Regions from separate parts of the Streptomyces sp. NPDC032721 genome, predicted to be linked through region 2. Evidence: riboswitches for the same ligand, from Rfam matches in the RefSeq annotation. Region 2 holds a riboswitch; the other holds the start of a gene.
The links. Region 2 has a riboswitch for S-adenosylmethionine ahead of thrC (threonine synthase). Riboswitches for the same ligand answer to the same signal wherever they lie in the genome.
Positions count from the first base shown of each region.

Region 1: linked by a shared signal. The riboswitch ahead of ACZ5PB_RS15210 (aminotransferase class V-fold PLP-dependent enzyme) and the one ahead of thrC (threonine synthase) in region 2 are both predicted to bind S-adenosylmethionine.

Region 1 is NZ_JBVIMX010000006.1:234,349-237,746, forward strand. Features, by position in the region: gene qcrB (cytochrome bc1 complex cytochrome b subunit) at 1-636, shown strand, start outside; gene trpD (anthranilate phosphoribosyltransferase) at 801-1,865, shown strand; SAM riboswitch class IV at 1,972-2,089, shown strand; gene ACZ5PB_RS15210 (aminotransferase class V-fold PLP-dependent enzyme) at 2,327-3,398, shown strand, end outside.
Region 2 is NZ_JBVIMX010000024.1:125,421-128,818, reverse strand. Features, by position in the region: gene ACZ5PB_RS37040 (MoaD/ThiS family protein) at 302-577, opposite strand; gene thrC (threonine synthase) at 608-1,894, opposite strand; SAM riboswitch class I at 1,909-2,036, opposite strand; gene ACZ5PB_RS37030 (glucosyl-3-phosphoglycerate synthase) at 2,200-3,162, shown strand; gene ACZ5PB_RS37025 (alpha,alpha-trehalose-phosphate synthase (UDP-forming)) at 3,230-3,398, shown strand, end outside.

The sequences.
Region 1 (3,398 bases), on a different contig from region 2:
CTGGTCCTGGGCGTGTTCATCCCGCTGACCCTCTTCGGTCTGCTCCTCGCCCTCCCCGCGGTGTGGCCGTTCCTGGAGTCCTGGGTCACCGGGGACAAGCGCGAGCACCACATCGCGCAGCGTCCGCGCAACAACCCGACCCGGACCGGCCTGGGCGTCGCCTGGATCACGGTCTACTTCATCGGCCTCGTCGGCGGTGGAAACGACCTGTGGGCCACGCACTTCCATCTGTCGCTCAACTCGATCAGCTGGTTCGTGCGCATCGGCTTCTTCGTCGGCCCGGTCCTGGCGTTCATCGTCACCAAGCGGATCTGCCTGGGTCTCCAGCGCAGGGACGCCGAGAAGGTGCTGCACGGACGCGAGTCCGGCATCATCAAGCGGCTGCCGCACGGTGAGTTCATCGAGGTGCACGAGCCGCTGAACCAGAGCCAGCTGCACACGCTCACGGCGCACGAGCAGTACGCGCCGGCCGAGATCGGTCCCGAGGTGGACGAGAACGGCGTCGAGCGCAAGGTGGGCGCCGCCCAGAAGCTGCGCGCCAAGCTCAGCAAGGGCATGTACGGCGAGGGCAACCAGATCGCCAAGCCCACCGCCGAGGAGTACAAGGAGATCACCAGCGGCCACGGCCACCACTGATCACCTTGAGGCCGGTCCGGTGAGCTGAACCGGCCGCACTGTTCGCCACAGCATGAGCCCCGTCCGTACACCGGACGGGGCTCATCGCTGTCACCGGGGCTGGATAGGGTGGGGGGCATCCCTTATCGGCTGCCCTTAGCGGCACGTGGACCCTGGAGCGGACCATGAACGTTGTGACCCCGGTTGGCGGCGACAGCGTGGCGGCCCGTAGCTGGCCGGGCATCCTCAACGCCCTGCTGCGCGGCGAGCACCTCGGCTCGGACGACACCGCCTGGGCCATGGACCGCATCATGAGCGGCGAGGCGACCGACGCCCAGATCGCCGGTTTCGCGGTCGCACTGCGCGCCAAGGGCGAGACGGTCGACGAAGTGACCGGTCTGGTACGGGCGATGTACACGCACGCCCGCACCATCGAGGTACCCGGCCCGAGCGTCGACATCGTCGGCACCGGCGGCGACCTCGCCAAGACGGTGAACATCTCCACCATGTCCGCGATCGTCATCGCCGGTACGGGCGCCAAGGTCGTCAAGCACGGCAACCGGGCCGCGTCCTCCGCCAGCGGCTCCTCGGACGTGCTGGAGAAGCTGGGCGTCAATCTGGACCTGACGCCCGCGCGGGTGGCCCAGGTCGCCGAAGAGGCGGGCATCACCTTCTGCTTCGCGGTGAAGTTCCACCCGGCGCTCAGGTACGCCGCCAAGGCCCGCAAGGAGCTCGGCGCGCAGACCACCTTCAACATCCTCGGCCCGCTCACCAACCCGGCGCAGGTGCGCGCCCAGGCGGTCGGGGTCGCCGACGTGCGGATGGCGCCGATCGTGGCCGGCGTGCTGGCCGCGCGGGGCAACTCCGCGCTCGTCTTCCGCGGGGACGACGGTCTCGACGAACTGACCACCACCGCGACCTCGCGGGTGTGGGTCGTACGGGACGGTGCCGTGCGCGAGGAGGCCTTCGACCCCCGGGACGTCGGCCTGGAGATCGTGCCCGTGGAGGCGCTGCGCGGCGCGGACGCCTCGTACAACGCGGAGGTCGCCCGCAGGCTGCTGGCGGGGGAGAAGGGGCCGGTGCGGGACGCCGTACTGCTGAACACGGCGGCCGCCCTGGTAGCTCTCAACCCCGGGGCGGGATCGCTGAACGAGCAGATCGCCGGCGGGATCGAGCAGGCCCGCGAGTCCCTCGACTCCGGGAACGCGCAGCGGGCGCTGGAGCGGTGGGTGGCGGCCAGCAACGCCTGAATCCCGCCCGATGTTTCTCGATGTGTGACGCAGAGCGCAGTCCGGATGTCTCGATACGCGGACTGCGCTCTTGCCATTCGTTGATCGTGTGGCAGGATGCTGGACAGGTCATGAGTGACAGCGACTACGGCCCCGGCCCGCTGTCCGGCAACCCTCCGTCCGTGGCGGGGTGCCCCGGGTGAAGACCAGGTCGTAGGCAGCGAGGTCTACGGCAAGCGCGGACCCCTGCGCACTCCTTTCGGAGTGGCGCGCCCCTGGGGTCCTGGTCCTCAAGGGAGCAGTCTCGTGAGCAAGCGAATGCGATAGGGCCGGTCGGCCCCGTTCCACCTTCACCTCCGCGCCGCCGGACCACGGCTGTGTGTCGAGGCAACTCCCGTACCCGACAGGGCAATTGAGCCCTCGTCAGTTGAGGTGCGGGCATCACTGAAGCCATTCCGCCTTGTCCTGCCAGGAGTTTCGCCATGTCCGCATCGCCCGTCGCCGCCACCTCCTCCGTCGCTTCCGACTCCTCCTCCGCCGAGTCCGCCGACCCCTGCTGCGCGGCGCCGCTGCCCGTCCTCGGCCGGGACGTGGCCGTGCCGCTGGTGACCGGCGGCGAGGTCACGTACGCGGCCCTCGACTACGCGGCGAGCGCCCCGGCGCTCCAGCGGGTGTGGGACGACGTGGCGGCGTACGCCCCGTACTACGGCAGCGTGCACCGGGGCGCCGGGTACCTGTCGCAGCTGTCCACGGACCTGTTCGAGAACAGCCGCAGGACCGTCCACGAGTTCCTCGACTGCCGGGACGAGGACCAGGTGGTCTTCACCCGGTCGACGACCGACTCGCTGAACCTGCTCTCCGCCGTGCTGTCCGCCGACTGCCAGGTGTTCGTCTTCGAGACCGAGCACCACGCGTCGCTGCTGCCCTGGCAGGACGCCAGGGTCACCTACCTGAACGCGCCGCGCACCCCCGCCCAGGCCGTCGAGACGCTGGAGCGGGCGCTCGCCGACCGGGACCCGTACGGGCCCGCGCTGGTGTGTGTGACGGGTGCCTCCAACGTCACCGGTGAGATCTGGCCGGTGCGCGAGCTGGCCGCCGCCGCGCACGCCCACGGTGCCCGGATCGTGCTGGACGCGGCGCAGCTCGCGCCCCACCACCCCGTCTCCGTAAAGGAGTTGGACGTCGACTGGGTCGCCTTCTCCGGGCACAAGCTGTACGCGCCGTTCGGCTCGGGCGTGCTCGCCGGGCGGGCCGACTGGCTCCAGGACGCCGAGCCGTACCTGGCCGGTGGCGGCGCCTCGAAGAAGGTCGCGCGGCGCACCGACGGCGGCGTGGACGTGGAGTGGCACACCACCGCAGCCCGCCACGAGGCCGGTTCGCCCAACGTCATCGGCGTCTACTCCATCGCCTCCGCCTGCAAGGCGCTCACCGAGGCCGGCTTCGACTCGCTGGTCGAGCGGGAGCAGTCGCTGGTGCGGAAGGTGCGCGAGGGGCTGGCCGAGGTTCCGGCGGTGAAGGTCCTGTCGCTCTTCGGCGACGACGCCCCGCGCGTCG
Region 2 (3,398 bases):
AATTGGACGAGAATTCTGGGCAGGCTCGAAAGGCCGGAACGGTCAACTGCCCGGATTCCAGGGCAAGTCGGGCCGGACATAATGTGCGATTCGGCAACAAAAGGCTCGAACTCGCAAGCCCCATCTTGTCGCGTTCTCATATGCACGGGGCACGGGCGAGCGGAGGGGCTTCCCCTACTCTACCTCTTTCAACCATGCAGAATTGCCCCCTCCGCTTGTGAGCGGAGGGGGCAACTTGGGTTAACGAGGGGCGCGTTGGGGACGGTCTCCCGCCCCCTGTGCGCTTCCGCGGAAGCGGTTCTCAGCCGCCGGCGACGGCCGGGATGATCGAGATGCCGGCGCCGTCCGGAGTGGCCGTCTCCAGGCCGCTCTCGAAGCGCACGTCGTCGTCGTTCACGTAGACGTTCACGAAGCGGCGCAGCTTGCCCTGGTCGTCCAGGACGCGGGCGGCGATGCCGGTGTGGTTCTTCTCCAGGTCGGCGATGACCTCCGCGAGGGTCGCGCCCTCGGCGGCGACCTCGGACTCACCGCCCGTGTACGTACGGAGGATGGTGGGGATGCGGACCTTGACGCTCATGGTGTTTCTGCCTTCCGTTACGGGGGTGATTCAGCGTGCCAGGCCGGCGTCGCGGAACGCGTCCAGGTTCGGCCGGATGGTCGCGGTCGGACCCGTGGTCGGGGCCACCGCGTCGAGGGTCTTCAGGCCGTCGCCGGTGTTGAGCACCACGGTGGTCAGGGCCGGGTCGATGAGGCCGTTCTCGATCAGCTTCTTCGTGACGCCCACCGTCACACCGCCCGCGGTCTCCGCGAAGATGCCCTCGGTGCGCGCGAGCAGCTTGACCGCCTCGACGACCTGCTCGTCGTTCACGTCCTCCACCGCGCCACCGGTCCGGCGGGCGATGTCCAGGACGTACGGGCCGTCCGCCGGGTTGCCGATGGCCAGCGACTTGGCGATGGTGTTCGGCTTCTGCGGGCGCACCACGTCCGTGCCGGCCTTGAAGGCCACGGACACCGGCGAGCAGCCTTCCGCCTGGGCGCCGAAGATCTTGTAGGGCTTGTCCTCGACCAGGCCGAGCTTGATCAGCTCCTGGAGGCCCTTGTCGATCTTCGTGAGCTGGGAGCCCGAGGCGATCGGGATGACGAGCTGGTCGGGCAGCTGCCAGCCGAGCTGCTCGCAGATCTCGTACGCCAGCGTCTTGGATCCCTCGCCGTAGTACGGCCGCAGGTTCACGTTGACGAAGCCCCAGCCCTCGCCCAGCGGGTCGCCGATGAGCTCGGAGCAGAAGCGGTTCACGTCGTCGTAGTTGCCCTCGATGGCGACGAGCTCGCCACCGTAGACGGCGGCAGAGACGACCTTGCCCTGCTCCAGGTCGTGCGGGATGAACACGCAGGAGCGGAAGCCGGCCCGGGCCGCCGCGGCGCCGACGGCGCCCGCGAGGTTGCCGGTCGAGGAGCAGGAGAGCGTGGTGAACCCGAAGGCGCGGGCGGCCTCCAGGGCCTGCGCGACGACGCGGTCCTTGAAGGAGTGCGTCGGGTTGCCGGAGTCGTCCTTGACGAACAACTTGCCCGGCTCGACGCCGAGTTCACGCGCGAGGTTGTCGGCCTTGACCAGCTTGGTCCAGCCGGGGGCGATGTTGGGCTTGTCGGCGACGTCGGCGGGGACGGGCAGCAGCGGCGCGTAGCGCCAGATGTTCTGCGGGCCCGCTTCGATCTGCTTGCGCAGCGCTTCGGGGTCGCCCAGGGGCAGGTCGTACGCGACTTCCAGCGGGCCGAAACACAGCTCGCAGGCGAAGATCGGGCCGAGCGCGAAACGCTCGCCGCACTCGCGGCAGGACAGCGCGGCGGCGGGGCCGAGGTCCACGGAGGTGGTGGTTGCGGTGGTCTGCACAGCCATGATGGCGAGGTCCTTCCTCATCTTCCCCGTGACGGCTTTCGCCACGAGACGGAATTGGCACCTTCCGGACCTGACCTCGCGGTCGGTCGGGGGGTTGCCGGGACTTCAACGGGCCGTTTCCCTCTGTCCCTCTGGATGAGCGCTATGACTCCGGGCGCCCGCGTGAGCGGCCCGGGTATTTGTGCGCGGCACCGACCCCGACATGCGACGGTCGTCCGCGTTGTTCAAGACTGTAACCGAACCCCCGGGCGCTTGAGACAGCCGTCCGGACCGCGAGATGGATCACAGAGTCGGGAGTGACGGGCGTGCTGGAAGAGGTGGAGCGCTGGCTGGGCACGCGGTCCTGGACCGCCGCCGACCGCCCGCTGGACCGGCTGCTCGCCGCGAAGGCGGCCCGCGCCCAGAGTGTCAGCGTCGTCCTGCCCGCCCTGAACGAGGAGGCGACGGTCGGCCGGATCGTGGCCGATATCCGACGGGACCTGATGGGCCCGGAGGCCGGGGGCGGGGGCGTCCCCCTGGTGGACGAACTGGTGGTGATCGACTCCGGCTCGACCGACGGCACGGCGCGGGCGGCGGCCGGGGCGGGCGCCCGGGTGGTCCACCGGGACGACGTCCTCCCGCGCCTCCCCGCGGTACCCGGCAAGGGCGAGGTGCTGTGGCGGTCACTGCTGGTCACACGGGGTGACGTGGTGTGCTTCGTGGACGCGGACCTGGTGGACTTCGACTCCTCGTTCGTGTCCGGGATCGTCGGCCCGCTGCTGACCGAGCCGGACGTCCAGTTCGTGAAGGCCACCTACGACCGTCCGCTGGGCGCGGCGGCGGGCCAGGGCGGCCGGGTCACCGAGCTGATGGCGCGCCCCCTGCTCAACCTCCACTGGCCCCAACTGGCCGGATTCGTACAGCCGTTGGGCGGCGAGTACGCGGCCCGCCGCAGCCTCCTGGAGCGGCTGCCCTTCCCCGTCGGGTACGGGGTCGAGCTCGGCCTGCTCATCGACTCGCTGCACACCGTCGGCCTCAATGCCCTCGCCCAGGTCGACGTGGGCGTCCGCAAACACCGCCACCAGGACGGCCAGGCCCTGGGCCGGATGGCCGCCTCCATCTACCGTACGGCCCAACTCCGGCTCTCCCGAGGCCACTTGATCCGCCCGTCACTCACCCAGTTCGAGCGGCAGGACGGCACCTTCGTGCCCCGTACACACCCTGTGGACACGGAGGAGCGGCCGCCGATGCGCGAGATCCGGGAGTACGCGGCCCGCCACGCGGCGTAGGGCGATCCCGGCGGAGCGGGCCCTCGGCCACGTTTGAGGGAAACCGGGACGGGCTAGGTTTCGCCACATGACTGCCCCGGATTCCCCGCCTCCCCCGACCAGCATCCCCGCCCCCCGGATCCTCGTCGCGTCCAACCGAGGACCGGTCTCGTACACGCTCGACGACGAGACCGGTTCCCTCGACGCGAAGAGGGGCGGGGGCGGACTCGTCTCCGGACTCAGCGCGGTCGGCGCCG